2 regions of the Streptomyces sp. NPDC001194 genome follow, and region 2 is predicted to be linked to the other one. Evidence: riboswitches for the same ligand, from Rfam matches in the RefSeq annotation. Region 2 holds a riboswitch; the other holds the start of a gene.
What was found. Region 2 has a riboswitch for ZMP and ZTP ahead of glyA (serine hydroxymethyltransferase). Riboswitches for the same ligand answer to the same signal wherever they lie in the genome.
Positions count from the first base shown of each region.

Region 1: linked by a shared signal. The riboswitch ahead of ACFY1T_RS28810 (bifunctional 5,10-methylenetetrahydrofolate dehydrogenase/5,10-methenyltetrahydrofolate cyclohydrolase) and the one ahead of glyA (serine hydroxymethyltransferase) in region 2 are both predicted to bind ZMP and ZTP.

Region 1 is NZ_JBIAXU010000018.1:151,241-160,165, forward strand. Features, by position in the region: gene ACFY1T_RS28795 (NAD(P)/FAD-dependent oxidoreductase) at 1-813, shown strand, start outside; gene ACFY1T_RS28800 (MAB_1171c family putative transporter) at 810-2,012, shown strand; gene ACFY1T_RS28805 (NADH:flavin oxidoreductase/NADH oxidase family protein) at 2,032-3,285, opposite strand; gene ACFY1T_RS28810 (bifunctional 5,10-methylenetetrahydrofolate dehydrogenase/5,10-methenyltetrahydrofolate cyclohydrolase) at 3,495-4,340, opposite strand; ZMP/ZTP riboswitch at 4,440-4,539, opposite strand; gene ACFY1T_RS28815 (methyltransferase domain-containing protein) at 4,648-5,409, shown strand; gene ACFY1T_RS28820 (RNA polymerase sigma factor) at 5,635-7,227, shown strand; partial or broken gene ACFY1T_RS28825 (hypothetical protein) at 7,252-7,476, opposite strand; gene ACFY1T_RS28830 (SRPBCC family protein) at 7,597-8,037, opposite strand; gene ACFY1T_RS28835 (amino acid permease) at 8,111-8,925, opposite strand, start outside.
Region 2 is NZ_JBIAXU010000001.1:579,209-598,288, reverse strand. Features, by position in the region: gene ACFY1T_RS02845 (hypothetical protein) at 1-364, opposite strand, end outside; gene purN (phosphoribosylglycinamide formyltransferase) at 689-1,312, shown strand; gene purH (bifunctional phosphoribosylaminoimidazolecarboxamide formyltransferase/IMP cyclohydrolase) at 1,309-2,898, shown strand; gene ACFY1T_RS02830 (hypothetical protein) at 2,980-3,636, opposite strand; gene ACFY1T_RS02825 (bifunctional methylenetetrahydrofolate dehydrogenase/methenyltetrahydrofolate cyclohydrolase) at 3,918-4,781, shown strand; gene ACFY1T_RS02820 (DUF3017 domain-containing protein) at 4,771-5,295, shown strand; gene ACFY1T_RS02815 (malate dehydrogenase) at 5,598-6,587, shown strand; gene ACFY1T_RS02810 (hypothetical protein) at 6,762-8,531, shown strand; gene ACFY1T_RS02805 (hypothetical protein) at 8,521-8,916, shown strand; gene ACFY1T_RS02800 (hypothetical protein) at 9,082-9,765, shown strand; gene ACFY1T_RS02795 (carboxymuconolactone decarboxylase family protein) at 9,824-10,327, opposite strand; gene ACFY1T_RS02790 (PLP-dependent aminotransferase family protein) at 10,374-11,825, shown strand; gene ACFY1T_RS02785 (hypothetical protein) at 11,852-12,703, opposite strand; gene ACFY1T_RS02780 (hypothetical protein) at 12,801-13,130, shown strand; gene ACFY1T_RS02775 (glutathionylspermidine synthase family protein) at 13,137-14,330, shown strand; gene rocD (ornithine--oxo-acid transaminase) at 14,445-15,653, opposite strand; ZMP/ZTP riboswitch at 15,812-15,902, shown strand; gene glyA (serine hydroxymethyltransferase) at 15,938-17,206, shown strand; gene trpS (tryptophan--tRNA ligase) at 17,293-18,306, shown strand; gene ACFY1T_RS02755 (2'-5' RNA ligase family protein) at 18,405-19,025, shown strand.

The DNA of each region.
Region 1 (8,925 bases), on a different contig from region 2:
CCCGCCGGGGCGCACGGGATGGGCTTCCCGATCGTCAACGTGCAGTCCGACCCGCGGGTGTACGTGCCAGGCCAGACCGCGACGATCGTCCCCATCGAGAACGGCCAGTGGCAGGCCACCCTGTCCGGCACCCGCGGCGGCCAGCCCACCGGCGACCCCGAGCAGTTCATCCCGTTCGCCAAGGGCCTGCGCGACCCGATCGTCGGCGAACTCCTGGCCGGCAGGAAGCCCTTGAGCGACATAGCCGTCACCCAGGGCACCGCCAACCGCCGGGTCTACTTCGAGAAGGCGGACCTGCCCGACGGGTTCTTCGCCGTCGGCGACTCCGTAGCGACCTTCAACCCGCTGTACGGGCAGGGCATGACCGTCGCCGCGCAGGGGCTGCTGGCCGTGCGGACCCTGCTGCGCACCCAGGGGCTCGCCCATCCCTCCTTCGGCCGCGAGGCGCAGCGCGCGCTCGTCCCGCAGGTGTCCACCGCCTGGGAGCTCGCCACCTCGCAGGACATCCTGTACCCGGGGGCCACCGGCATGAAGCCGCGGGCCGGTGTCGGTCTGCTCAACGCGTACGTCAACCGGCTGATGACCGGAGCCACCACGCGGGAGGCGCTGACCGCCGCGTTCCTCCAGGTCATCACGATGAGCAGCACTCCGGCGTACTGGCTGAGGCCCTCGGTGGTCTGGCGCGTGCTGCGCGCCTCGGACCGGGGTGCGCTGAAGGCGCCGCCGCTGACGGCGGCCGAGCGGGCCGTCGCGGGGCTCGACCAGGGGGCGGGGCCGGTCGATCCCGTGGGTCCCGTCGGTCAGGCGCGATGAACGACGGTCTCATCCTGTACGTCCCGGGGTCGGTGATGATCCTGGCGCTGCTGATCAAGGCGCCGACCCTGCGCCGGGGCTGGGACCAGCCGCTCATGCGGGCCGTGTGCACCCTGCTCGTCGTCGGCTGCCTCGTCATGTTCCTGGCGGCGCCGCCGACGATCTCCGCGGTCAACCGGTTCACCGGGATCGTCAACTTCTCGGCCCCGCTCGTGTACAGCGCGCTGACCGCGTTCTCCGGGTCGTGCATCGTTCTGGTCCTGCAGTGGGGCGGCGGCCCGCCCGCCGTCGTACGGCGGGCCACCCGGCTGACGGTGGCCGTGTTCAGCGCCGTCACCCTGCTCATCGTCGTCCTGTTCGCGATCGGCGACGCGCCCGCGGAACGGCTGCGCGACCTGGACACGTACTACGCCAACACGCCCTGGCTGCGCGAGATGATCGTCTGCTACCTCCTCGCGCACACGGTGGGCAGTTCGACGCTGACCCTGCTGTGCTGGAAGTGGCTGCTGCGCGTGCGCCCCTCGCTGCGCCCGCTGCGCACCGGACTGGCCCTGATCGTGCTCGGCGGGGCGCTGGACCTCGGCTACCTGGTCGCGAAGTGGGCGGCGGTGGGCGCCCGCTGGACGGGCCGCGACTGGGACGGCCTGTCCACGTACGTGGCCCCGCCGTTCGCCTCCGCCGCGGCCCTGATGGTGGGCTCGGGGTTCATCGTCCCGCTGGTCGGCGGTTCGGCGGCCTGGCGGGACTTCAGCCGCTACCGGCGGCTGCACCCGCTGTGGAAGGCGCTGCGCGGCTTCGCCGCGTCGAGCGTGACGACGGTGCCGCTGACCTGGTGGTCGCCGATCGGGATCCGGCTGATCCACCGGGAATCGGTGATCGACGACGGGATCCTGGCCCTGGCCAGCTGGTTCGACCCGGCCGTGCGGGGCGCCGCCCACGAGGCCGCCCTCGGCCAGGGCATGTGCGCGTCGCGGGCCTCGGTCGTGGCCGACGCGGCCATGCTCGCCGCGGCCTGCCGGCGCCGGGAGGCGGCCGCCGCCGAAGCCGCGGCGGCGGCCTCCCGGGCGGCCGGTGCCGAGGCCGACCAGGGGCTGCCCGAGCCGTACCGGCTGGACTCCCGGCCGCTGACCGCGCTGGCCCGGGAGTTCCGCACCTCCCCCATCGTGGCGGCCGTACGGCGGGACCCGGCCGCGCTCTGAAGGCGCCGGCCGCCGGTCCTCACCCGGCGAGGGCGTCCTCCGGCTCGGGGTTGCGCGCGAGCCAGGCCCCGTACGCCCGCACCCGGCGCCAGTGCTGGAGCTGGTCGAGGGCGAACGTGGCCCGCGGGGAGGCCGCCGGGCGCGGCTCCAGCCCGCGTGCCAGCCGGTGCAGCTGGAAGCGTACGAAGGCCAGCAGCGCGGCGCCGGCCAGGTCCCGGTCCTTCCAGCGCAGCCGCTCCACGGTCACCCGTACGTCCTCCCCGGCGCGCCAGCGGGCCGGCAGATCGGGGCGGAACGCCAGCGCGGAGGCGAGCCCGACGACGGACACCCCGCGGGCCAGTACCTTCCGAGCGGTCTCCTGGCGGCCTATCCCGCCGGTCAGCATCAGCGGCATCGTGGCCGCGTCCAGGAACTGCTCGGCGAAGGCGAGGAAGTACGCCTCCCGCTCGAGGGTCCGCAGGTCGGCGGTGCGGCCCAGGGTCGCGGGGCTCTCCACGCTGCCGCCGGACAGTTCGACCAGGTCGACGCCGAGGCCGCCGAGGGCCTCGAGGACCTGCACCGCGTCCTCGGTGTCGAAGCCGCCGCGCTGGAAGTCGGCGGTGTTGAGCTTGACGCCGACCGCGAAGCCGGGGGCCACCTGCGCGCGGACCGCCCGGACGACCTCGGTGAGCAGCCGGACCCGGTTCTCCGGGCTGCCGCCCCAGCGGTCGGTGCGCCGGTTGACCAGCGGGGAGAGGAACTGGCTGAGCAGGTAGCCGTGGGCGGCGTGGATCTGCACCCCGTCGAAGCCGGCCTCCTCGGCCCGCCGGGCCGTGACCGCGAACCGGGCGATGGTGGCCTCGATGTCGGCCTCGGTCATCGCGGTGGGGCGGGCGAAGCGCTTGGTGTGCTTGCCGAGGCTGACGCCGATGTCGGAGGGCGCCCAGGCCGTGCCGGGCATCTCGGAGCCGACCTGCCGGCCCGGGTGGTTGATCTGCATCCAGACCCGCCCGCCACCGCTGGACGCGGCCTCGGCCCAGCGGCGGAAGGGGTCGAGCGGGGAACGGGCGTCGAGGACGATGGTGCCCGGCGCGGTCAGCGCCCGGCGGTCGACCATCACGTTCCCGGTGATCAGGAGACCCGCGCCGCCCCGCGCCCAGCGCCGGTAGAGGCGCTCGATGCGCTCGTCCGGCAGCTGGCCGGACCCGGCGAGGCTCTCCTCCATGGCCGCCTTCGCCAAGCGGTTCGGCAGGGCCGAGCCGCCGGGCAGCTCCAGTGGCGTGAACAGGTCCATCAGCAGTCTCCCCAGGAAACGTGTTGCACGTGTCATCGCGCGCCCCGGCGCAAAACATACCGCTCGCTCCCCGGCCCCCGTCAGGATCCGCCCACAAGAATCAAGACACCCCGGAAAACGCGGAACGCCCCGGGCCGAGGGGCCCGGGGCGTCTGCCGTAAGCGGTGTGCGCAGGCGGTGTTCCCGTACGCGGCGCGCGAGCGCTGCGGTCAGAGGTCCGCGAGCTCCAGCCCGGCCTGGGCGGCGGCCGCCCGGACCGTCTGCTCCAGCAGCACGGCGATGGTCATCGGGCCGACACCGCCCGGGACCGGGGTGATCAGCGAGGCGCGGGCGGCGGCGGACTCGAAGTGGACGTCGCCGACGTTGCCCTCGTTGTAGCCGGCGTCCAGGACCACGGCGCCCGGCTTGATGTCCTCGCCCCGGATGAACTCGGCCTTGCCCACGGCGGCGACCAGCACGTCGGCCTGGCGCACGATCGACGGCAGGTCGACGGTGCGGGAGTGGCAGTAGGTGACGGTGGCGTTCTGCTCCAGCAGCAGCATGCCGGCCGGCTTGCCCAGGATCGCGCTGCGCCCGACGACCACGGCGTGCTTGCCGGTCAGGTCCACGTCGTATTCGGCGAGGAGCCGCATGATCCCGCCGGGGGTGCAGGACACGAAGCCCGGCAGCCCGAAGCCCATGGCGGCGAAGGAGTGCATGGTGACCCCGTCGACGTCCTTGCCCGGGGCGATGGCCTCGAAGGCGGCGCGCTCGTCGATGTGGTGCGGGACCGGGTGCTGGAGCAGGATGCCGCTGATCTCCGGGTCCTCGGAGAGGGCGGTGAGCGCGGCGACGAGCTCCTCGGTGGTGGTCTCGGCCGGCAGCTCCACGTGGCGGGAGGTGATCCCGGCCTTGGCGCAGCGGTTCTGCTTCATCTTCACGTACGTCACGGACGCCGGGTCCTCGCCGACGAGCACGGTCGCGAGGCAGGGGGCGGTGCCGGTGCGCTCGGTGATCTTCGCCGCGAGGGCGGCCGTCCGCTCCGAGACGCGGCGGGCGAGGGCGGTGCCGTCCATCAGCCGGGCGCGGCCGGCGTCGGTGACGGTGGCAGTGGCAGTCTGGGCAGTCGTCACGGGGTCTCCTGAGCGTCGCTGCGGATCGCGGTTCGCGGGTTCGCGGTTCGCCCAGGCGCGCGGCAGGAGACGTACGTGCGGGGACGTACGCCGGGCCGCTCCCCGGTGGTGATCCACCCGAACGCCAGTCACGGCCCGGCTCCACTCTAATGGACCCCGTCGGCGGGTGCGGTGGTCCGCGGCCGCCCCCGGTGCGCGGGATCCGGTCAAACCGGTGGATCACCGGCGCCGAGCCTGGGACGATCGAGACATGACGCGCACTTTCGACCACCTCGTCGCCGAAGCCGAGTCCGTTTCGGTCGACGGCTGGGACTTCTCCTGGCTCGACGGCCGGGCCACCGAGCAGCGACCCTCCTGGGGCTACCAGCGGCTGCTCGGCGAGCGCCTCGCCGGGGTCCGCTCCGCCCTCGACATCCAGACCGGCGGCGGGGAGGTGCTCGCCGGGGCCGGGCCGCTGCCCCCGCTCATGGCGGCCACCGAGTCCTGGCCGCCGAACATCGGCAGGGCGACCCGGCTCCTGCACCCCCTGGGCGCGGTCGTGGTCGCGGACGCCGACGAGCCGCCGCTGCCGTTCGGCGACGAGGCCTTCGAGCTGGTCTCCAGCCGTCACCCGGTGACCATCTGGTGGGAGGAGATCGCGCGGGTGCTGCGTCCGGGCGGTACGTACCTCTCGCAGCAGGTCGGGCCGGCGAGCGTCTTCGAGCTCGTCGAGTACTTCCTCGGACCCCAGCCGGAGGAGGTCCGGCGCGGCCGGCACCCCGACGACGCGGTGGCCGACGCGGGCAAGGCCGGCCTCGAAGTGGTGGATCTGCGCTCCGAAAGACTGCGTACGGAGTTCCACGACATCGGAGCCGTGATCTACTTTCTGCGGAAGGTGATCTGGATGGTGCCCGGCTTCACGGTCGGGCAGTACCGGGACCGGTTGCGCGAGCTCCACGAACAGATCGATCGTGACGGCCCGTTCGTGGCGCATACCGCCCGTTTCCTCATCGAAGCCCGCAAAACGGGCTGACGGGAAGGGTGCGCAGGCGCGGACGGATCCACGGCCGAATGGTTGCGCGCCCACAGCGTGGCGCAGGTCACTCAATTCAGCGCGTAACGAATCGACTCGGGCATGCGATGAACCGACAGGTGTCCTCGCGCGGCCCCGGAATACAGACCCCCCTCGGGTCTGTTTCCCGAGTCCGCGCGATGATGTCCCGCCCACTCCCTATCTGTTCGCAACGAGAGGCTCCTTGTGTCGCTCAGCCCGTCCCGTACGTTCCCTCCGGAGATCGCCGAATCGGAGGCCCTCGTCGCGCTCGTCGAGCGCGGCCGCGAGCAGGGTCACATCAACGGTGACGACGTGCGCCAGGCCTTCGAGGCCGGCCGCATCCCGGTGGACCAGTGGAAGCGGGTCCTGCGCAGCCTGAACCAGGTCCTGGACGAGGAGGGTGTCGCCCTGCACGTCAGCGCCGCCCCCGCCACGAAGGCTGCCGCGAAGAAGCCCCGCAAGGCGGCCGCCGCGCCTGCCCGCACCGTGACGAAGAAGGCGGCCGCCGCGCCGCGCCCCATCGGTGCGCGCAAGGCCTCGGCCACCAGCGCGGCCCCGGCCACCGCGGCGGCGATATCCGCTTCGCCGGCCGCGGCCACCGAGGACGAGGTGACGGCCGACGCCGCCGCCGAGCCGAAGAAGCGGACGGTCAAGAAGACCGCCGCGAAGAAGACCGCGGTGAAGAAGACCGCCGCCGCGGCCAAGAAGACCAGTGCCAAGGACTCGGACGAGGGCGAGAACCCGGCCGCCGAGGGTGAGGACTGGGCCGCCGAGGACCTCGTCGACGAGGTCGAGGAAGAGGCCCCCAAGGCCGGCGGCACCCAGGGCTTCGTCCTGTCCGACGACGACGAGGACGACGCCCCGGCGCAGACGGTCATGGTGGCCGGTGCCACCGCCGACCCCGTCAAGGACTACCTGAAGCTGATCGGCAAGGTGCCGCTGCTCAACGCCGAGCAGGAGGTCGAGCTCGCCAAGCGCATCGAGGCGGGTCTCTTCTCCGAGTACAAGCTCGAAGAGGAGGAGGACCACAAGCCCGCGTTCAAGCGCGAGCTGGAGATCCTCGTCGAGGACGGGCGCCGCGCCAAGAACCACCTGCTGGAGGCCAACCTCCGTCTCGTGGTCTCCCTGGCCAAGCGCTACACCGGCCGCGGCATGCTCTTCCTGGACCTGATCCAGGAGGGCAACGTCGGCCTGATCCGTGCCGTGGAGAAGTTCGACTACACCAAGGGCTTCAAGTTCTCCACGTACGCGACCTGGTGGATCCGGCAGGCGATCACGCGTGCCATGGCCGACCAGTCGCGCACGATCCGCATCCCCGTCCACATGGTCGAGATCATCAACAAGCTCGCCCGTGTGCAGCGCCAGATGCTCCAGGACCTGGGCCGCGAGCCCACCCCGGAGGAGCTGGGCAAGGAACTCGACATGACCCCCGAGAAGGTCATCGAGGTCCAGAAGTACGGCCGCGAGCCGATCTCCCTGCACACCCCGCTGGGTGAGGAGGGCGACAGCGAGTTCGGTGACCTCATCGAGGACTCCGAGGCGGTCGTGCCGGCCGACGCCGTGTCCTTCACGTTCCTCCAGGAGCAGCTGCAGTCGATCCTGGGCACGCTCTCGGAGCGCGAGGCGGGCGTCGTCTCGATGCGTTACGGCCTGAACGACGGCCAGCCGAAGACCCTGGACGAGATCGGCCGCGTGTACGGGGTCACCCGTGAGCGCATCCGCCAGATCGAGTCGAAGACCATGTCGAAGCTGCGCCACCCGTCGCGTTCGCAGGTCCTGCGCGACTACCTCGACTGAGCCGGCCCGCGCCCCGCGGGCCGGCCGGAAGACCGGCCCGCGGGGCGTGAACGGCAGGGTCGCACCCTGCGGAACCGGATGGGCGTGCTCGCGCCGGATCCGCAGGGTGTCGCACCACCCGTCCGTGATCACCAGCACCGGCGCCTGCGGAGGAAAGCCCTCCGCACGCTGGAGCAGGTCGATGCCGGGCTGGAGCTCGGTCCCGCCCCGCCCGCGCACCTTCACCCTCCCCGCGATCTCGGTCGGGGGGGGGAGCGGAGGCCTGGCGGCTTGCCGCTGGCGGTCCTCAGGGCGGGGAACGTGGCGCGCCCCGGTGTGGGCGCACCCCGTACCCCGGAGCACCCGGTTTTTCGCGCCCCGGTGCCGGCCTCAGTTCTCCAGGAGGTGCTTCAGCTTCTCCTCGTTGCGCGGCGTCTCCTTGCGGGCGTACGGCTTGACCACGAGCGGGGCGATGACCCTGCCGATGCCGTGGCCCTCGAAGTCGAGGTCCAGGGTCATGCGCGAGCGCTTGCCGCCGTCGAGGGACTCGATGGTGCCGCGCACATCCCCGCGCACAGGTCCGCCGACCCCTTGGATGTGCCAGCTGCGCGGCCGGTCGAGCTCCGTGACCTGCATGGTCATCGGGAACTGCCGCTTGCCCATGCGCCGGGTGACGACGACCTTCGAACCGACGTGGACGGGTGCGCCGTCGAGCGGGCGGGCGGAGACGGCACTGTCCTGCCACTCCGGCAGGTGCGTGGGGTCCGTCACGTAGTCGAAGACGTCTTCGGGACTGCGGGAAATGTCGATGCTCTCTCTGATCGCGGACATGGCGACCCCTTACTGCCCCCTGCGTGTCCTCTCGTTTCCTTTCGATCGCTCTCGTTCCACGCTACCGCGCAGGTCAGGCGGCGGCCCGGTGTCCGTCCCGGTGCTTTCGGGCGGACATCGCGGCGTAGACGAGGACGCCGGCGAAGAGGAACAGCACGCCCTGGTAGACGGCCGCGTAGCCGGAGCCGGCGACCAGCCACATCGAGAAGCCGAAGGCCAGGCCCGCGAGGATCCCGTCGCGGACCAGGCGGCCGCGGTGGACGCGCTCGGACTGCCCGGAGAGCAGGAAGTGGATCTGCGCGGCGGTGGAGAGCAGGTACGGGACGGTCGCCGTGAAGGTGGTGACCAGCACGAGGATCTCGAAGACCCCGTCCGAGCCGGCCGTGTAGTTGTAGACCGTCAGGCCGGAGGCCAGGGCGACGGTGACGAGCACTCCGACCACCGGGACGCCCCGCTTCTTCGTCTCGAAGACCTTCGGGAAGAGCCCGTCGCGGGCCGCGGCGTACGGGGTCTGCGCGCTGAGCAGGGTCCAGCCGTTGAGGGCGCCGAGCATCGAGATCACGGCCGCGCAGGCGACGAGCGTTCCGCCCCAGGTGCCGCCGAACATCGCGTTGACGGCGTCGGTGAAGGGGGCCTCGGAGGCGGCCAGCTCGTCGTGGGGGACCAGGCCGAAGACGGAGAGGGTGCCCAGCAGGTAGACGGCGGCCGCGCCGGCGGTGCCGAGGATGGTGGCCCGGCCGACGTTGCGGGCCGGGTCGCGGACCTCGCCCGCGCTGACGGCGGCCGACTCGACGCCGAGGTAGCTGAAGAGCAGGATCGCCGCGGCGGCGGAGACCGCCCCGACGGGGCTCTGGCCCGTGGCCTGGAAGGGGCCGAGGTTGGCCGGGT
Region 2 (19,080 bases):
CCGTCAGGGCGTCCACCGCGGACGCGGGGTCCGGCGCCGCGGGCTTCGCGCGAAGCCCGCTGATCCCCCAGTACATGGCGAGCGCACCGAGCAGCAGCCCCACCGACGGGATCCCGAAGATCCCGAAGAAGAAGCCCCACATGCCGGCCAGCAGCGCGTACCGGGCCCGCCGCTGGATCGGGTCCGTCGGGTCCCAGCGCGCCGGCCCGCCGGGGCCGGATCCGGGGTCCTGGCCCGGGCGGCCGTCACCGCCGCCGCCGTCGCCGTTGCCGCGCGGCTGCCACGGCTGGTCGGGCCGGCCTTCCGGGGGAGCCGCGAAGGGGTTGTCGTCGGTGGAGGAGTCGGGCTGGCGGCGATCCGGCATCGAGTGCGTTACTTCCCCTGTGTCGTGGACGTCCTCGGGACGTCGCGGGCCTCGTGAGCGGCGTGCGTCGAAGGGCTGTTGACGTGTGGCACGGTGCGGCGCACCGTGCCGTATGCGGCTTGTACGCCAGACGCTACCTCTCGCCCGTCCCCCCGTCCCTCGGGGGCGGTCCGGTGTGCCGGTATCGTTGCAGGCGGTCGGCGGCTTCGTAGGGTCACCCGTATTCAGGGGCACCTCGCTTTCGTCCGATCACACAAGATGTACGCCCGGTGCGTGACACCACGTGACGTGCGTATGGACGCATTCCCGCAGAAAGGGCCTCCCATGGCCGCCTCCCGCCTGGTCGTGCTGGTCTCCGGTTCCGGCACCAACCTCCAGGCCCTGCTCGACGCCATCGACGCCCACCCCGGCGGATCCGAGGGCTTCGGTGCCGAAGTCGTCGCCGTGGGGGCCGACCGCGAGGGCATCGCCGGCCTGGAGCGGGCCGAGAAGGCCGGGATCCCCACCTTCGTGTGCCCGGTCAAGGCGTACGCGACCCGCGAGGAGTGGGACGCCGCCCTCACCGAGGCGACCGCCGCCCACGCGCCGGACCTCGTCGTGTCCGCCGGGTTCATGAAGATCGTGGGCGCCTCGTTCATCGGCCGCTTCGGCGGCCGCTTCGTCAACACCCACCCCGCCCTCCTCCCGGCCTTCCCGGGAGCGCACGGCGTACGGGACGCCCTCGCCTACGGCGCGAAGGTCACCGGCTGCACGGTCCACTTCGTGGACGCCGGCGTGGACACCGGTCCGATCATCGCCCAGGGTGTGGTCGAGGTCCGGGACGGGGACGACGAAGCCGCTCTGCACGAGCGCATCAAGGAAGTCGAGCGCCAGCTGCTCGTCGATGTCGTGGGGCGCCTGGCCCGGCACGGCTACCGCATTGAGGGACGAAAGGTAACAATCCAGTGACCGCCGTAGAGAGCAGCACCACCTCGTCGAGCTCGTCGAAGCGACCGATCCGGCGCGCGCTCGTCAGTGTCTACGACAAGACGGGACTGGAGGAGCTGGCACGCGGCCTGCACGAGGCGGGCGTCGCGCTCGTCTCCACCGGCTCCACCGCCTCCAGGATCGCCGCGGCCGGCGTGCCCGTCACCAAGGTCGAGGAGCTCACCGGCTTCCCCGAGTGCCTGGACGGCCGGGTCAAGACCCTGCACCCGCGCGTGCACGCCGGCATCCTCGCCGACCTGCGCCTGGAGGACCACCGCAACCAGCTCACCGAGCTCGGCATCGAGCCCTTCGACCTGGTGATCGTCAACCTCTACCCCTTCCGGGAGACCGTCGCCTCCGGCGCCACCCCCGACGAGTGCGTCGAGCAGATCGACATCGGCGGCCCGTCGATGGTCCGCGCCGCCGCCAAGAACCACCCCTCGGTCGCCGTCGTCACCAGCCCCGCCCGGTATGCCGACGTCCTCGCCGCGGCCCAGGGCGGCGGCTTCGACCTCACCGCGCGCAAGCGGCTGGCCGCCGAGGCCTTCCAGCACACCGCCGCGTACGACGTCGCCGTGGCCTCCTGGTTCACGAATGCGTACGCCCCGGAGCCGGAGGCCGTGCTCCCCGAGTTCCTGGCCGGCGCCTGGGACCGCAAGTCCACCCTGCGCTACGGCGAGAACCCGCACCAGGCCGCGGCCCTCTACACCGACGGCCAGCCGGGCGGGCTCGCCAACGCCGAGCAGCTGCACGGCAAGGAGATGTCCTTCAACAACTACGTGGACACCGAGGCCGCCCGCCGCGCCGCGTACGACCACGAAGAGCCCTGCGTCGCGATCATCAAGCACGCCAACCCGTGCGGCATCGCCGTCGGCGCGGACGTCGCCGCCGCGCACCGCAAGGCGCACGCCTGCGACCCGCTGTCGGCCTTCGGCGGCGTCATCGCCGTCAACCGCCCGGTGACCGTCGAGCTCGCCGAGCAGGTCGCGGAGATCTTCACCGAGGTCATCGCGGCCCCCGCGTACGAGGACGGCGCGGTCGAGATCCTGGCCAAGAAGAAGAACATCCGCGTCCTGAAGGTCGACGGCACCCCGCACCAGCCGGGCGACCTGAAGCCGATCTCCGGCGGCGCGCTGCTCCAGCAGTCCGACCTCTTCCAGGCCGAGGGCGACGACCCGGCGAACTGGACCCTCGCCACCGGCGACGCCCTCTCCGCGGAGGAACTCGCCGAGCTCGCCTTCGCGTGGAAGGCCTGCCGGGCCGTCAAGTCCAACGCGATCCTGCTCGCCAAGGACGGCGCCTCGGTCGGCGTCGGCATGGGCCAGGTCAACCGCGTGGACTCGGCGAAGCTGGCCGTCGAGCGGGCGGGCGCCGAGCGCGCGCAGGGCTCGTACGCCGCCTCCGACGCCTTCTTCCCGTTCCCGGACGGGCTGGAGATCCTGACCGCCGCCGGCATCAAGGCCGTGGTCCAGCCGGGCGGTTCGGTCCGTGACGAGCAGGTCGTCGAGGCCGCGAAGGCGGCCGGCGTGACCATGTACTTCACCGGGACCCGGCACTTCTTCCACTGAGTCCGGCTCCCCGCACACGGCGAAGGCCGCCACCCCTCACGGGTGGCGGCCTTCGCCGCATCTCCTGTGGCCCTGCGCGGATCAGTAGCGCGGGCGGTTGAACCAGGCCACCGAGTCCTTGTTGACCGCGGCGATCAGGATGACCACGCCGATGGCGAGGCCGATCACGCCGCCCGCAGCCGCGCCCGCGGTGCCGTTGCTGCTGACGTTCGCGAAGTTGGCGAGGCTGCTGAGCAGGAAGAGGACGGCGTACACGATCGTCGTGATCCGGGTGGCGTTGCCGCCCTTGCCGAACTTCACGCCGAGGACGATCGCCCACACGGCGAAGCCGATGGCGATCAGGGCGATGACGGCGATCAGGCCGGCGGCCATCTGGCCCGAGTCGCTGCTGCCCAGGCCGCTGGCGGAGTCCGCGCTGGAGAGGAACGCCGCCCCCAGCAGGGCGAACGCGCCGACGATCAGCTGAATGGCCGCGATGATGAAGAGGAGCACGCGCGCGGTCTTCAGCACACCCGGCATCTGCATGGGCATGCCCGGGTAGCCGCCGGGGCCGGCCGGGTAGGCCTGGTTCGGGTATCCGTAGCCTGGCTGGCCCTGCGGGGCCTGCTGCGGGTAGGCGTAGCCGCCCTGCGGCGGAATGCCCTGCGGGGCCTGGTTCGGGTATCCGTAGCCGGGCTGGCCCTGCGGGGCCGGCGGCTGCTGCTGCCCGTACGGGTTGTTCGGGTCGCCGAAGCTCATCTTGGGGTGTTCCTCCGTGGAAGTGCGGGGACGCACGGCACGCACGGAGGAATCACTGCTGTGTGCGGTACGCCCCCCGGCACTGCCCGCGGCACTCTTTACGCCATCGTGGTCCGCCCGGACCGGAGTTGTCCAGCGACGGCGCGCCGGGCCGGTGACTTGTTGTGCAAGTGCAATGAACGGGTCAAGCCCGTTGCGGAGCGCCCGCCCGGGCCCGGGACCGGGCGCCCGGCCGGGCCCGCGACTGGAAGCGAAGCCGGTCCATCCGGGAGGATGGGGCCATGACCGCCCAGATTCTCGATGGCAAGGCCACCGCCGCCGCGATCAAGTCCGAACTGACCGCCCGCGTGGCGGCGCTCAAGGCCCGGGGCATCACCCCCGGCCTCGGCACCCTGCTGGTCGGCGACGACCCGGGCAGCCGCTGGTACGTCAACGGCAAGCACAAGGACTGCGCCGAGGTCGGCATCGCGTCCATCCAGCGCGAACTGCCCGCGACGGCCTCCCAGGAGGACATCGAGGCGGTCGTACGGGAACTCAACGCGAACCCGGAGTGCACCGGCTACATCGTCCAACTCCCGCTCCCCAAGGGCATCGACACCAACCGGGTCCTGGAGCTGATGGACCCGGCCAAGGACGCCGACGGCCTGCACCCGATGTCCCTCGGGCGGCTGGTGCTGAACGAGCCGGGCCCGCTGCCCTGCACCCCGTACGGGATCGTGCAGCTGCTGCGCCACCACGGCATCGAGATCAACGGAGCGCACGTGGTGCTCCTCGGCCGCGGCATCACCGTCGGGCGCTCCATGGGCCTGCTGCTGACCCGCAAGTCGGAGAACGCCACCGTCACCCTGTGCCACACCGGCACCCGCGACCTGGCGGCCCAGCTGCGCCAGGCGGACATCATCGTGGCGGCCGCGGGCGTCCCGCACCTGGTCAAGCCGGAGGACGTGAAGCCCGGCGCGGCCGTCGTGGACGTGGGCGTCAGCCGCGACGAGAACGGCAAGATCGTCGGCGACGTGCACCCGGGCGTCGCCGAGGTGGCCGGCTGGATCTCCCCGAACCCGGGCGGTGTCGGCCCGATGACGCGGGCGCAGCTGCTCGTGAACGTCGTCGAGGCGGCGGAACGGACGTCGACCAGTGCGGGCTGAGCACGAGGCGGAGGCGACCGGCGCGGAGTCCGGCCCCGGCGCCGGGCCCGCCGGCGCCGAAGCCGGGCCCGCGGATGCCGCGGTCGGCGCCGGCTCCGGGCCCGCGGGCCCCGGAGCCGGGCCCGATGCCGCCAAGTCGCGCCGCTTCCCCTCCATCACCAAGGACACCGCCCGCCCCGAGGGGCACGGCCGTGCCGCGCCCGGTGACGCCCTCGCGGCCCGCCAGTGGCCGATGCTCAGCGTGCTCGCGGCCACCGCGGTCGGACTGCTCCTGACCGCGCTGAACCACCCCCGCTTCGGCGTCCTGGTGATCGGCGTGGCCCTGATCGCGGCCTCCGTGCTGCGGCGCGTACTGCCGCAGGTGGGGATGCTCGCGGTGCGCTCCCGGTTCACCGACATGGTCACGTACGGGCTGCTGGGCGTGGCCATCACGCTGCTCGCGCTGGTGATGGAACCCAAACCGTGGCTGGACATCCCGTTCCTGGAGGACGCGGTCCGCTTCACGGTGCGCTGACCCGGCCGCCGCCGGGGCGCCCGGCGGGGTGCCCGGCGGGGCCGCGGCACCTGACGTACTCGCACCCGCTCGTACACCCGTCCGGCGGTGTCCGGCGGTCGAAAAGAGCGGGGAAATCCCCCTCCGCGCCTTCGAACTCCCGGTCCGTGTGCCCTGCACCACACGGACCGGGGGATTGGGCCGCCGGAAGGTCGGATAGCCTGACGCCGGATGTCTCTTCACGTCAAGATTCGCAGGGGAGCGGCGTCCGCCAGCACATGGGGCAGCGACGCCCCACCGCCAGCTGTCTAACGGAGAAGGCCATGACCCGCACTCCCGTGAATGTCACCGTCACCGGCGCCGCCGGCCAGATCGGCTACGCGCTGCTCTTCCGCATCGCGTCCGGTCACCTGCTCGGCGCGGACGTGCCGGTCAAGCTCCGCCTCCTGGAGATCCCCCAGGGGATGAAGGCCGCCGAGGGCACCGCCATGGAGCTCGACGACTGCGCCTTCCCGCTGCTCAAGGGCATCGACATCTTCGACGACCCGAACGCGGGCTTCGAGGGTGCGAACGTCGCCCTGCTCGTGGGCGCCCGCCCGCGCACCAAGGGCATGGAGCGCGGCGACCTGCTCTCCGCCAACGGCGGCATCTTCAAGCCGCAGGGCAAGGCCATCAACGACCACGCCGCGGACGACATCAAGGTCCTCGTCGTCGGCAACCCGGCCAACACCAACGCGCTCATCGCGCAGGCCGCGGCCCCGGACGTACCGGCCGAGCGCTTCACCGCGATGACCCGCCTCGACCACAACCGCGCGATCTCGCAGCTGGCCGCCAAGACCGGCGCCGCCGTCTCCGACATCAAGCGCCTCACCATCTGGGGCAACCACTCGGCGACCCAGTACCCGGACATCTTCCACGCGGAGATCGCCGGCAAGAACGCCGCCGAGGTCGTCAGCGACGAGCTGTGGCTCGCCGACACCTTCATCCCGACCGTCGCCAAGCGCGGCGCCGCGATCATCGAGGCCCGCGGCGCGTCCTCGGCCGCCTCGGCCGCGAACGCCGCCATCGACCACGTCCACACGTGGGTCAACGGCACCGCCGCGGGCGACTGGACCTCCATGGGCATCCCGTCGGACGGCTCCTACGGCGTCCCGGAGGGCATCATCTCCTCCTTCCCCGTCACCACCAAGGACGGCAAGTACGAGATCGTCCAGGGCCTGGACATCAACGAGTTCTCCCGCACGCGCATCGACGCGTCCGTGGCGGAGCTCGTCGAGGAGCGCGACGCGGTCCGCGAGCTCGGCCTGATCTGACCGGTCGGACGGGACCCGGCCGGCCCTGCGAAGGGCCGGCCGGCCCGGCCGAACGCGATCCTGCGACATCTGAAAGGCCCCGGCGTGCGCGCCGGGGCTTTTTGGCGTGAAGCACCCTGTTTACGCGCGCCCCGCGCGCCGTACGGTTGCCCTCCTCCCGAGCGAGGAGAACGCGTGAGTGGCACACCCGACGGCAGGGCCCCCGTGGACCCGGCGGCGACGGAGGCGGGACGCCTCCTGTGCGCAGGCACCTACCTCGACCCCGCCTACCGCGACCGGGTGATCGAGGAGCTCTACGTCCACGAGGAGCGGTTCCCCGCACCCTCCTACGGGTTCGACGCCTCCCGCGTCCTCGCCCACGCCCTGCGCGCCCTGCGCACCGAGGTGGCCTGGTCGGCGGGGATCGTCGCGGCGTGGGCGCTCGGCCTCCTCCTCACCCGCTCGTTCTTCTTCTTCCTGCTCGTCCCGGCGCTGCTCCTGAGCGGGGCCGGCCGGATCAAGAAGCGCCGCGAGCGGACCGGCCGCGGCGGCCGGATCTTCGAGTGGATCCTGCGCGGCTGCGCAGCCTTCCTCCTCGGCAGGATCCTGTGGGGCGTGCTCCGCGGCTTGTTCACGGACGACATCAGCGGCTTCCCGGTCGAGATGGGCGGCAGGGGGAACCCCGACCTGAGCTTCCTCGGCGACTACGTGGGATACCTCTTCGAGCACGACCCGCTCGGCATCCTCATGCTGCTGCCCAGGATCGGCCAGTACTACGGGGAGGTCTACTCGTGGTCGCTCGTGCTGGTCGGCGTGCTGGTCACGGTGCTCGTCTACTTCCAGCGCGGGCACTTCGCGCAGACCATCGGCACCAAGCTCGGCCGCGCGCACTACGCGGACCAGGAGGCCGATCCGGTCGGAGGCCCGCGCTTCCACCGGGCCCAGGACCGGATCGCGCGCATGCAGCACGCGCAGGTGGTCCTGTACGACGTCGACAACCCGTTCTGCGGGGCCGGCCAGGCCCGTCTGCCGTGGCAGCTGACGGTGGAGCTGCGCGCGCGGGCCGGAGAGGAGGCCCGCCGCCTCGACAACGCGGGCATCATCGAGCGGATCCGGCCCAGGCTGGAGGCCCTGCGCGTGCCCTCGCCGGGCGGCTCCGAGGGTGCGGAGGCGAGCGTCCTGGACCGGCTGCGCGAGCTGGTCATCGACGAGTGCGTGTACCTTCCGGCCGCCGGACTGCCCGACGTGGACGCGGTCGACGTCTCGCAGGAGGCGTTCGCCGGGCACCGCGCCGCCGCGGTCGAGGAAGGCGGCGAGCGGCGCCGGCACTTCCTGCGCGTCCGGATCGGCGGCTGGGACGAGAACCTCGTCATCACCGTGTTCATCCGCGTCCACACGCAGGGCGGCATGCTCATGCTGGAGGTCGCGCCGCACGTGCTGCTGCCGGTGCGGCCCGATTTCCAGCGGGCCGACGACATCGCCCGGCGCCGCCGCCGCAACACCCCCCTCGCCAAGGTGCTGCTGGCCCTCAGCAACGCCCCCGGCTCGCTCGGCGTGGCCCTCGCCACCCTGGGCGGGGCCTGCCGGGTCCCGTGGCGGCTGGCGACCGCCGGGCACGGGGTCGCGTACGCGGCGGGACCGGCCGCGTCCGTACGCGAACTCGCCTCGCAGAGCGACCTGTCGCTGTTCCAGCTGATGGACATGGACCGGTACGTGAAGACGATCCAGGAGCGCATCGTGGGCGGTGTGACGCAGGCGCTGCACGACGCGGGCTGGCTCACCGAGGAGTTCGCGGAGCGCGCGGTCAACGTCGCGGAGGGCGGGGTGTTCATCCAGTCGGTGAGCAACAGCGCCTTCGGCATCAACGGAGTGAGCCACAACAGCACGGTGAACCAGGGCAAGGACGGCACGGACCGGAAGGACGGGCGCGTGCGTGCGGGCAAGGGGAGCAGAAGTGGCCAATAGCGAAGGCGCCGGGCCGCCCTCGGTGCGGATCGGCGACGTACGCGGGAGCGCCTTCAGCATCGGCGGCACGGACGTCAGCAACAGCACGGTCAACCAAGGCGGTTCGGGGGCTGACGCCGCCGTCGCCGGGCCGACCGCCGAGGAGCTGCTGGAGGCGGTACGGGACCTCCGCGCGGCCCTCGTACGTCTGCCCCGCAGCGACGGGAGGGCTGCCCTCGACGCCGAACTGGACGCGGCGGCAGAGGAGTTGGAGTCGGCTGGCGAGGAGGTCCGGCCGGGGCTGCCCGCCCGGCTGCGCGGGGCGCTGGAGCGGTGGGCGCCACTGGTGGACTCGGTGAGCGCGGCCACCGCGCTGGCCGCCCTGCTGACCTCGTTCGGGGGGTGATCCGTGGCCCCGGGGAGCGGCCCCGTCCGGTGGAACCCGCGGACGCAGCAGTGGGAGGGCCCGGGAGGGCCGGAAGGCCCGGAGCGGCGCCGGCGAGGGCGTCCGGAGCCCGGAACCGGGTCCGGACGTGAGGAGCCGGGGCCCGGGGGGCCGCAGCTCCCGCCGATGCCGGCCCATCCGCCGGGCACTCATCCGCCGGGCACTCATCCCCCGGACGCACACCCGCGGGGCACCGGGCCGCGGAACCCGTGGGCCGCTCCGGCGGACGGGGAGCCCCGGGACACCCCGCCCGCGCGGCGCACCGCACGCCGGTGGCGGCTGCGGCTGGGCATCGCCGCCGGCGTGGCGGTGGCCCTGGGCGGGGCCGCGCTGGCGGCCTCGTACCTGAGGGCGGATCCGGCGGAGCTGCCCGACGGGTACAAGGTGCTGCGCAGCGCCGGGGCGGGCTTCCAGGTCGCCGTCCCGGACGACTGGCAGCTCAGCACGTCCGTGGCCTCGACCGCGGCCGGCACGGTGTTCCGGCCCGAGCAGGGCCGGGACAGCCTGCTCCAGGTCCTCCCGGTCACCGGTGGCCCCGCCAACCCGTGCGAGGTCCTGGTCGAGACCACCAAGGAACTGAGCACCCGGGAGGGCTACCGGCGGATCTCCCTCGAATCGAAGGACACCACCGGCTGCGAGATCGTGTACGAGATCCCCGACGGGGACGGCGGGACCGTGTACGCCGTCGGGCGGCTGACCGTCGCGTCCGGCGGCAGCCGCTGGGTGCTGATGGGCTTCGGCCCGGCCGCCGACAAGAAGGCCGTCCGCGCGCGGATGGCGGCGGCCCTGGGCTCGTTCCGGACGGGCTGAGGCGGGACCGGGGCCGGGCGGGGGCCGGACCGGGGTCGATCCCCGGTCCGGCTGCCCGTTACTTGAACATGCCCGGGGTGTAGTGGCCCGGGACCATGCGGGTGGTGACCGCGAAACGGTTCCAGACGTTGATCGTCGAGATCACGGCGATCAGGTGGGCGAGCTCCTTCTCCTCGAAGTGCTTCGCGGCCTTCTCGTACACCTCGTCGGGAACGAATCCCTCGGTCAGGACGGTCACGGCCTCGGTCAGTTCGAGCGCGGCCACTTCCTTCTCGGTGTAGAAGTGGCGCGACTCCTCCAGGGCGGTCAGCTGCACGATCCGCTCGACGCTCTCGCCGCCGGCGATGGCGTCCTTGGTGTGCATGTCCAGGCAGAAGGCGCAGTGGTTGAGCTGCGAGGCGCGGATCTTGACCAGTTCGATCAGGGCCGGGTCCAGGCCCTTCCTCGCGGCCATCTCCAGGCTCACGATCGCCTTGTAGACCTCGGGTGCGTGCTTGGCCCAGCCCATGCGGGGGGTGTGCTCGGGTGCGTGTGCGGTGGTGTCTTCGTACGTGGTGGTCATGCGTCCACTTTAAGAAGCAGGCGGCCCGCCCGTATGGTCCATATCCATGAAGGAATCTTGGGCCACTTCCGATGCCGGGGCGGGTGGCGGGGGCGGTGCTCCCGGTGCCGATTTCGGCGCCGACCTGCACTTGGACCTCTCCGCCGGGCGCGGCCTGCGCGCCGGGCTCGTCGAAGCGCTGCGCGAGGCCGCGCGCAGCGGGCGGCTGGCGCCGGGGACCCGGCTGCCGTCCTCGCGCTCCTTCGCCGCGGACCTCGGGATCGCGCGGAACACGGTCGCGGAGGCGTACGCCGAGCTCGTCGCCGAGGGCTGGCTGACGGCCCGCCAGGGCTCGGGCACCCGGGTCGCGGAACGTGCCCGGCCGCTCCGGCCCGCGGGGTCCGCCCGCGTCCGGCACCCCTCGCCGAAGCGGCACTCGTACAGCCTGGTGCCCGGCACCCCGGACCTGGGGGCCTTCCCGCGCGCCGCCTGGCTGACGGCGGCCCGGCGGGCGCTGACGGACGCGCCGAGCGACGCCTTCGGGTACCAGGTCGACGCGCGCGGCCGGGTGGAGCTGCGGGAGGCGCTCGCCGGGTACCTGGCACGGGCGCGCGGGGTGTACGCGGACCCGGAGCGGATCGTGCTGTGCGCGGGGTTCGCGCACGCGCTGATGCTGCTGGCCGGGGTGTTGCGGGCGCGCCGGGTCCGGGACGTGGCGGTGGAGGGGTACGGCCTTTACATGCACCGGGAGACGCTGACGCGGGCGGGGCTGCGGACGCGGCCGCTCGCGGTGGACGACGCGGGCGCGCGGACGCCGGACCTGTCCGGACCGGCGGGCGCGGGCGCCGGAGCGGTGCTGCTGACCCCCGCGCACCAGTTCCCCACCGGGGCGGCGCTGACCCCGGCCCGCCGGGCGGCGGCGGTCGACTGGGCCCGGAGCACGGGCGGGATCATCGTGGAGGACGACTACGACGGGGAGTTCCGCTACGACGGCCAGTCGGTGGGCGCGCTGCAGGGACTCGACCCGGACCGGGTGGTCTACCTCGGTACGGCGAGCAAGTCGCTCGCCCCGGGGCTGCGGATGGGGTGGATGGTGGTGCCGCCGGGGCTGCTGGACGAGGTCGTCGCGGCGAAGGGGCGGACCGACTGGACGTCGAGCGCGGTGGACCAGCTGACGCTGGCGGAGTTCATCCGGTCCGGGGCGTACGACCGGCACGTGCGCGGCATGCGGCTGCGGTACCGGCGCCGCCGGGACGAGCTGGTCGAGGCCGTCTCCGGCCGGGTGGCGGTGTCGGGCATCGCGGCGGGCCTGCACGCGGTGCTGGACCTCCCGGAGGGCACCGAGGCCGCGGCCCTGCGGTCCGCGGCCTGGCAGGACCTGGCGGTGGTGCCGCTGTCCTTCTTCGCCCACCCGGACGCGGAACTCCCGCGGCGGGAGGCCCTGGTGGTCGGCTACGGAACCCCGCCGACGAGCGCCTGGTCGGCGACGCTGACGGCCCTGCTGGCCGCCCTGCCCTGAGCCGTGCCGGTCCCGCCCGGGCGGCGTCAGGCTCCGGCGGGGTCCGGGGTGCCGGGTCGCGGGGTCGCCGGCGGTTCGCCGAAGCGGGCCAGGGCCAGGGCTCCGGCCACCGCCACCGCGAAGCCGAGCACGGCCAGCCAGGTCAGGCCCGCACGGGTGGTGTCGCCGAGCCAGGCCACGCCCACCGCCGCCGGGCCGATCGTCTCGCCGAGCACCATGCCCGCCGTGGCCGTCGTCACCGAGCCGCGCTGGAGCGCCGAGGTGAGCAGCAGGAACCCGGCGGCCCCGCCCAGCAGCAGTGCGTACAGAGCCGGGTTCGCGAGCGTCGCGGGCGAGACGTCGTCGATCAGCCGGACCGACACCTCGACCACCCCGAAGCCCGTCCCCGACGCGAGGCCGAGGACCAGTGCGCGCGAGCGGTCCGGGAGCCCGCCCGCCACCACCCCCACCAGCAGCACCAGCACCGCCACCCCCAGCAGCCCCAGTTTCAGCGCGAACGACCCCGTCCCCGAGCCCTCCTCGCCCGACGACAGCGCCAGCATCGCCAGCCCCGCGCACACCGTCCCCACCGCGCCCCACTCGGCCCCGCTCAGCGGTACGTGCAGCAGCCGCGCCGAGACCACGGCCGTCACCGCGAGGCTCGCCGCCAGCGCCGCCCCCACCGTGTAGATCGGGATGTTGCGCAGCGCCACGATCTGGAGGACGAAACCGGCCGCGTCCAGCCCCAGGCCCACCACGTACCGCCACTGCCGGGCCGCCCGCAGCAGCAGCGCCGCGTCCACGCCGGACCCGGTCCCCGGCTCCGCCGCCCGCGCGGCCATCGCCTGCAGTACCGACGCCGTACCGAAACAGACCGCCGCACCGAGTGCGCAAACCATCCCAAGGAGCACGAAAAGACTCTAGGTCATGGAGGTCATGAGGGGGTTTCGACGGCCGGATTCCATCGGTTCGCCGCCCCGTTCTAGTCTGTCCGCCATGGACGACAGCAGTACGGGCAGCAGAACAGGCGACAACACCACCACGCGACGACGCATGCGCTCCGGCGGCGTCGCCCTCGGCGGCATGGGCCTGCTCGCCGCCGCCCTCGTGGCGTGCGGCAGCAGCAACGAGCCCGACAAGCGCTGCGCGGACCGCGTCACCCTGGAGAAGCTGAACACCAAGGAGTGCAAGAGCGGCGGCCGCGGCTCGTACTACTACGGCGGATCCGTGGCGAGCAACAACAGCATCAGCGGCGGCAGCTTCGACAAGTCCGCCGTCACCCGCGGCGGCATCGGCGGCAGCCACAAGAGCTCCTCGGGCGGCTGATCCAGCGTGCAGCGCCACACGATCGAGCCGCGCCCCGACTGGCAGAAGAAGGTCGAGGAGCAGGGGTTGATCTACCCCCTCACCCGCTACCCCGACGACTCCCTGCGGCCCTACTGGGACGAGAGCGCGTACTACTCCTTCACCCTCCCCGAGGTGGAGGCGCTGGAGAACGTCGTCGAGGAGCTGCACGCCATGTGCCTGGCCGCGGCCGCGCACATCGTCGAGCACGACCGCTTCGCCGACCTGGGCATCACCGACCCGAAGCTGGCCGCCCTCATCGCCGAGTCCTGGCGCCGGCGGGCCGAACAGCCCTCCCTCTACGGCCGGTTCGACCTGCGCTACGACGGAGCCGGCGGTCCGGCCAAGATGCTGGAGTACAACGCCGACACCCCCACGTCCCTCGTGGAGGCGGCCAGTCCGCAGTGGTTCTGGATGGAGGAGCGCTTCCCCGGCGCCGACCAGTGGAACTCCCTCCACGAGCGGCTCGTCGAAGCCTGGCGCCGGCAGGCGGAACTGCTGCCGCCCGGCCCGGTCCACTTCGCGCACTCCGAGACGGACGAGCTCGGCGAGGACCTGATGACGGTCGCCTACCTCCAGGAGACCGCCGAGCAGGCGGGCCTGGCGACCGTGGAGCTGTCCGTCGAGCAGATCGGCTGGGACAGCCTGTCGGGCCGGTTCGTCGACCGGGGGCTCGGCTTCATCCGCAGCTGCTTCAAGCTCTACCCGTGGGAATGGCTGGTCACCGACCCCTTCGCCCCGCAGGTCCTCGGCACGTACGACCACGGCGGCGGCTCGGGGACCACCACGTGGATCGAGCCGCTGTGGAAGATGCTGCTCTCCAACAAGGCGCTGCTGGCGATCTTGTGGGAGCTCTTCCCGGAGCACCCGAACCTGCTGCCCGCCTACCTCGACGGCCCGCGCGAGCTCGCGCGGACCACCGGGTACGCGGCGAAGCCGCTGCTGGGCCGCGAGGGCGCCGGGGTCACCCTGCACCCGGCCGGCGGCGACGAGCCGTTCACGCCGGACGAGGGGGAGACGTACGTCTTCCAGGGCCTGGCCCCGCTCCCCGACTTCGACGGCAACCGCGTGGTGCTCGGCGCCTGGGTCGTCGAGGAGGAGGCCGCGGGCCTGGGCATCCGCGAATCGGCGGGCCCGGTCACGGACGAGTACGCCCGCTTCCTGCCCCACGTCATCCTGTAGCGCCGTCCCGCCGTGGGGGGGGGGCCCCCCCCCCGGCCCCCCCCCCCCGCCGCGGGCCCCCCCCGCCGGGGGGGGGGGGGGGCGGCCCGCCCGCCCCCCCCCACGGCCGAGGCGTCAGCCCGCGGCCAGCACCTCGCGCAGCTGGTCCAGGCCCCAGTCCAGGTCCTCCTTGCCGATCACCAGCGGCGGCGCGATCCGGATCGTCGACCCGTGCGTGTCCTTGACCAGCACGCCCCGCTCCATCAGCGCCTCGGAGATCTCCCGGCCCGTGCCGTGCGCCGGGTCGATGTCGACGCCCGCCCACAGCCCCCGCCCGCGTACGGCGGTCACGGCGCCCCCGCCGACCAGCAGGTTCAGCTCCCGGTGCAGGTGGTCGCCGAGCTCGGCGGCGTGCTGCTGGTGCTCGCCGGAGCGCAGCATCGCGATCACCTCCAGGGCGACCGCGCAGGCCAGCGGGTTGCCGCCGAAGGTGGAGCCGTGCTCGCCGGGCCGGAACACCCCGAGCACGTCCCGGTCGGCGACGACGGCCGAGACCGGGACCACGCCGCCGCCCAGCGCCTTGCCGAGGATGTACACGTCCGGTACGACGTCCTCGTGCTCGCACGCGAAGGTCTTCCCGGTCCGGCCCAGCCCCGACTGGATCTCGTCCGCCATGAACAGGACGTTCCGCTCGCGCGTGAGCTCCCGTACGCCCTGCAGGTAGCCGGGCGGCGGCACGAGGACCCCGGCCTCGCCCTGGATCGGCTCCAGCAGCACGGCCACGGTGTTCGCCGTGACGGCAGCCGCCAGCGCGGTGAGGTCCCCGTACGGAACGATCTCGAACCCGGGGGTGTAGGGCCCGTAGTGGTCGCGCGCCTCGTGGTCCGTCGAGAAGCTCACGATGGTCGTCGTACGGCCGTGGAAGTTGTTGGCCGCGACCACGATCTTGGCCTGGCCGTCGGGCACGCCCTTGACCTCGTAACCCCACTTGCGGGCGGTCTTCACCGCCGTCTCCACGGCCTCCGCGCCGGTGTTCATCGGCAGCACCATCTCCTTGCCGCACAGCGCGGCGAGTTCACGGCAGAAGTCGGCGAACCGGTCGTGGTGGAAGGCCCGCGAGGTGAGGGTGACCCGCTCCAGCTGCGCCTTGGCCGCATCGAGCAGACGGCGGTTGCCGTGGCCGAAGTTGAGCGCCGAGTAGCCCGCGAGCATGTCCAGGAACCGGCGGCCCTCGACGTCGGTCATCCACGCGCCTTCCGCGGACGCCACGACGACGGGCAGCGGGTGGTAGTTGTGCGCGCTGTGCGCCTCGGCGGAACGCAGCGCTTCAGCAGTTGTCGACACGGGGTCTCCGATCGTCGGTGCGGGCGTGATGGACGTGACGAGGGCGATGGAGGTGACGGGGGTGGCGTCACCTGCGTCACGTCACCTTGTATACGGCTATACGTCGCTCGTATACCGGACGGGGAAACCTTTCTTGTGGACCGCCCGCTAAGGTGAGCGGTACGCACGGCGACTGGCGTACGGAGAACCAACTCCGGGGGAGTCGTGCGCGCACGACCGCATACAGGGCCGCTCGCCTGGGCCTCGCGGGGACGAGAACTGACATCGACCCCGGAGGAGCCGCCATGAGCGCGAGCCGCCACCCCGCCCTGACCGCAGTCGACCCCGAGCTGGCGTCCTTCGTCGCCGACGAGGAGACCCTGCAGGCGCAGACCCTGCGCCTGATCCCGAGCGAGAACTACGTGTCCGCCGCCGTGCTCGAGGCCTCCGGCACGGTGCTGCAGAACAAGTACAGCGAGGGCTACCCGGGCCGCCGCTACTACGAGGGCCAGCAGAACATCGACCGCGTCGAGGCGCTGGCCGTCGAGCGGGCGAAGGGCCTGTTCGGGGTGGATCACGCCAACGTCCAGCCGTACTCCGGCTCCCCGGCGAACCTCGCCGTGTACCTGGCCTTCGCGAAGCCGGGCGACACGGTGATGGGCATGGCCCTGCCGATGGGCGGGCACCTGACGCACGGCTGGGGGGTCTCGGCGACGGGGTCCTGGTTCCGCGGCGTGCAGTACGGGGTGTCCGCCGGGACCGGCCTGATCGACTACGACGCCGTGCGCGAGCTCGCACTGGCGGAGCGCCCGAAGATCATCTTCTGCGGCGGTACGGCGCTCCCGCGCACGATCGACTTCGAGGCGTTCTCCTCGATCGCCCGGGAGGCCGGCTCGGTCCTCGTCGCGGACGTCGCGCACATCGCCGGCCTGATCGCGGGCGGGGCGCACCCCTCGCCGGTCGGGCACGTGGACGTGGTCTCCACGACCACGCACAAGACGCTGCGCGGGCCGCGCGGCGCGATGCTGATGTGCCGGGAGGAGCACGCGAAGGCCATCGACAAGGCGGTCTTCCCGGGCCTCCAGGGCGGCCCGCACAACCAGACGACGGCGGGCATCGCGGTGGCCCTGCACGAGGCGGCGCAGCCGTCCTTCGTGACGTACGCGCACGCCGTGGTCGCCAATGCCAAGGCCCTGGCGGCGGCGCTGCTGGACCGGGGCTTCGACCTCGTGTCGGGCGGTACGGACAACCACCTGATCCTGATGGACCTGACCTCGCGGGGGGTCCCGGGGAAGGTGGCGGCCAAGGCGCTGGACCGCGCCGGGATCGTCGTGAACTACAACACGGTCCCGTTCGACCCGCGCAAGCCCTTCGACCCGTCGGGCATCCGCATCGGCACCCCGTCCCTGACCTCGCGGGGCCTGGGGACGGACCACATGCCGCTGGTGGCGGAGTGGATCTCCCGCGCCGTGGACGCCGCCGCCAAGTCGGACGAGCAGGCCCTCGCGGCGGTCCGCGCCGAGGTCGCGGACCTGATGGCGGCCTTCCCCGCCCCGGGCCTCCCGCTCTCCTGACCGGTCCCCTCCCCGGGGCCCCGGCCCCGGGGGATTTCCGGACGGGTGCGGACCGCCGCGGCCGCCGTACCTGAGAGAATGAAGCCATGGCTTCTGATCGTCCTCGCGCGCTCTCCGGCATCCAGCCCACCTCCGGCTCGTTCCACCTCGGGAACTACCTCGGAGCCATCCGCCAGTACGTCGCCCTGCAGGAGACGCACGACGCGTTCTACATGGTCGTCGACCTGCACGCGATCACCATGCCGCAGGATCCGAAGGACCTGCGCGCCAACACCCGCCTCTCCGCGGCCCAGCTCCTCGCCGCCGGCCTCGACCCGGACCGCTGCACGCTCTTCATCCAGAGCCACGTCCCCGAGCACGCACAGCTCGGCTGGGTCATGAACTGCATCACCGGCTTCGGCGAGGCCAGCCGGATGACCCAGTTCAAGGACAAGTCCGCCAAGGGCGGTGTCAACAGCGCCAGCGTCGGGCTCTTCACGTACCCGATCCTCCAGGTCGCCGACATCCTGCTCTACCAGGCGAACGCCGTTCCGGTCGGAGAGGACCAGCGCCAGCACATCGAGCTGACCCGCGACCTGGCGGAGCGCTTCAACCAGCGCTACGGCCAGACCTTCACGGTTCCCGCCGCGCACATCGTCAAGGAGGTCGCGAAGATCTACGACCTCCAGGACCCGTCGATCAAGATGTCGAAGTCCGCGTCCTCGCCCAAGGGCCTGATCAACCTCCTCGACGAGCCCAAGGCCACCGAGAAGAAGATCAAGAGCGCGGTCACCGACACCGAGGCCGAGGTCCGCTTCGACACCGAGAACAAGCCCGGCGTCAGCAACCTGCTCACGATCTACTCCACCCTGACGGGCGAGTCGATCCCGGCCCTGGAGGCCTCGTACGAGGGCAAGGGCTACGGCGCGCTGAAGACCGACCTGGCGGCCGTGATGGTCGATTTCGTCACACCGTTCAAGCAGCGCACCCAGGAGTACCTGGACGACCCTGAGACCCTGGATTCCATCCTGGCCAAGGGCGCGGAGAAGGCCCGCGCGGTCGCCGCCGAGACCCTGGCACAGGCCTACGACCGCCTCGGTCTGGTGCCCGCGAAGCACTGACCGCCGGAGGCCCTGGCAATCCGGGGGGTGCTGGCCCCACACTGGGTCGGCAGGACCCGTACGCAACCCGTACACACCAGACGACGGAGGAGACATACGTGGGGACCGTAACGCTCGGCGTTTCGATCGCGGTCCCGGAGCCGTACGGCAGCCGGCTGCAGCAGCTGCGCGCCGGCTTCGGGGACGCTGCCGCGCACGGCATCCCCACGCACGTCACCCTCGTCCCGCCCACCGAGGTGGAGGCGGACCGGCTGCCGGAGATCAGGGCCCACCTGGCCGAGGTCGCGGCCGCCTTCGGCCCCTTCGGGATGCGGCTGGAGGGGACGGGAACCTTCCGCCCGGTCTCGCCGGTCGTCTTCGTCCAGGTCGTCGAGGGCGGTACGGGCTGCACCCGGCTCCAGGGCCTGGTCCGCGACCCGGACGGGCCGCTCAGCCGCGAGCTGGCGTTCCCGTACCACCCGCACGTCACGGTCGCCCACGGGATCTCCGAGGAGGCGATGGACCTGGCGTTCGACGCCCTCGCCGACTACGCGGCGCAGTGGACCTGCACCGGCTTCGCGCTCTACGAGCAGGGCTCGGACGGGGTCTGGCGCAAGCTGCGTGAATACCCTTTCGGCGCGGGCCCGATCGCCGGGGTCCCGGCGCAGCCGGGCTCACGGGCCGATGAGGCGGCGCCCGCCGCGGGGGCTTCCGGCGACGGCGCCGCGGCGCGCTCCTGACGCAGTGGCCTGAGGGTCTTGCGGGCGTGGAAGCGGAGCGTACGTAGGACCAGAG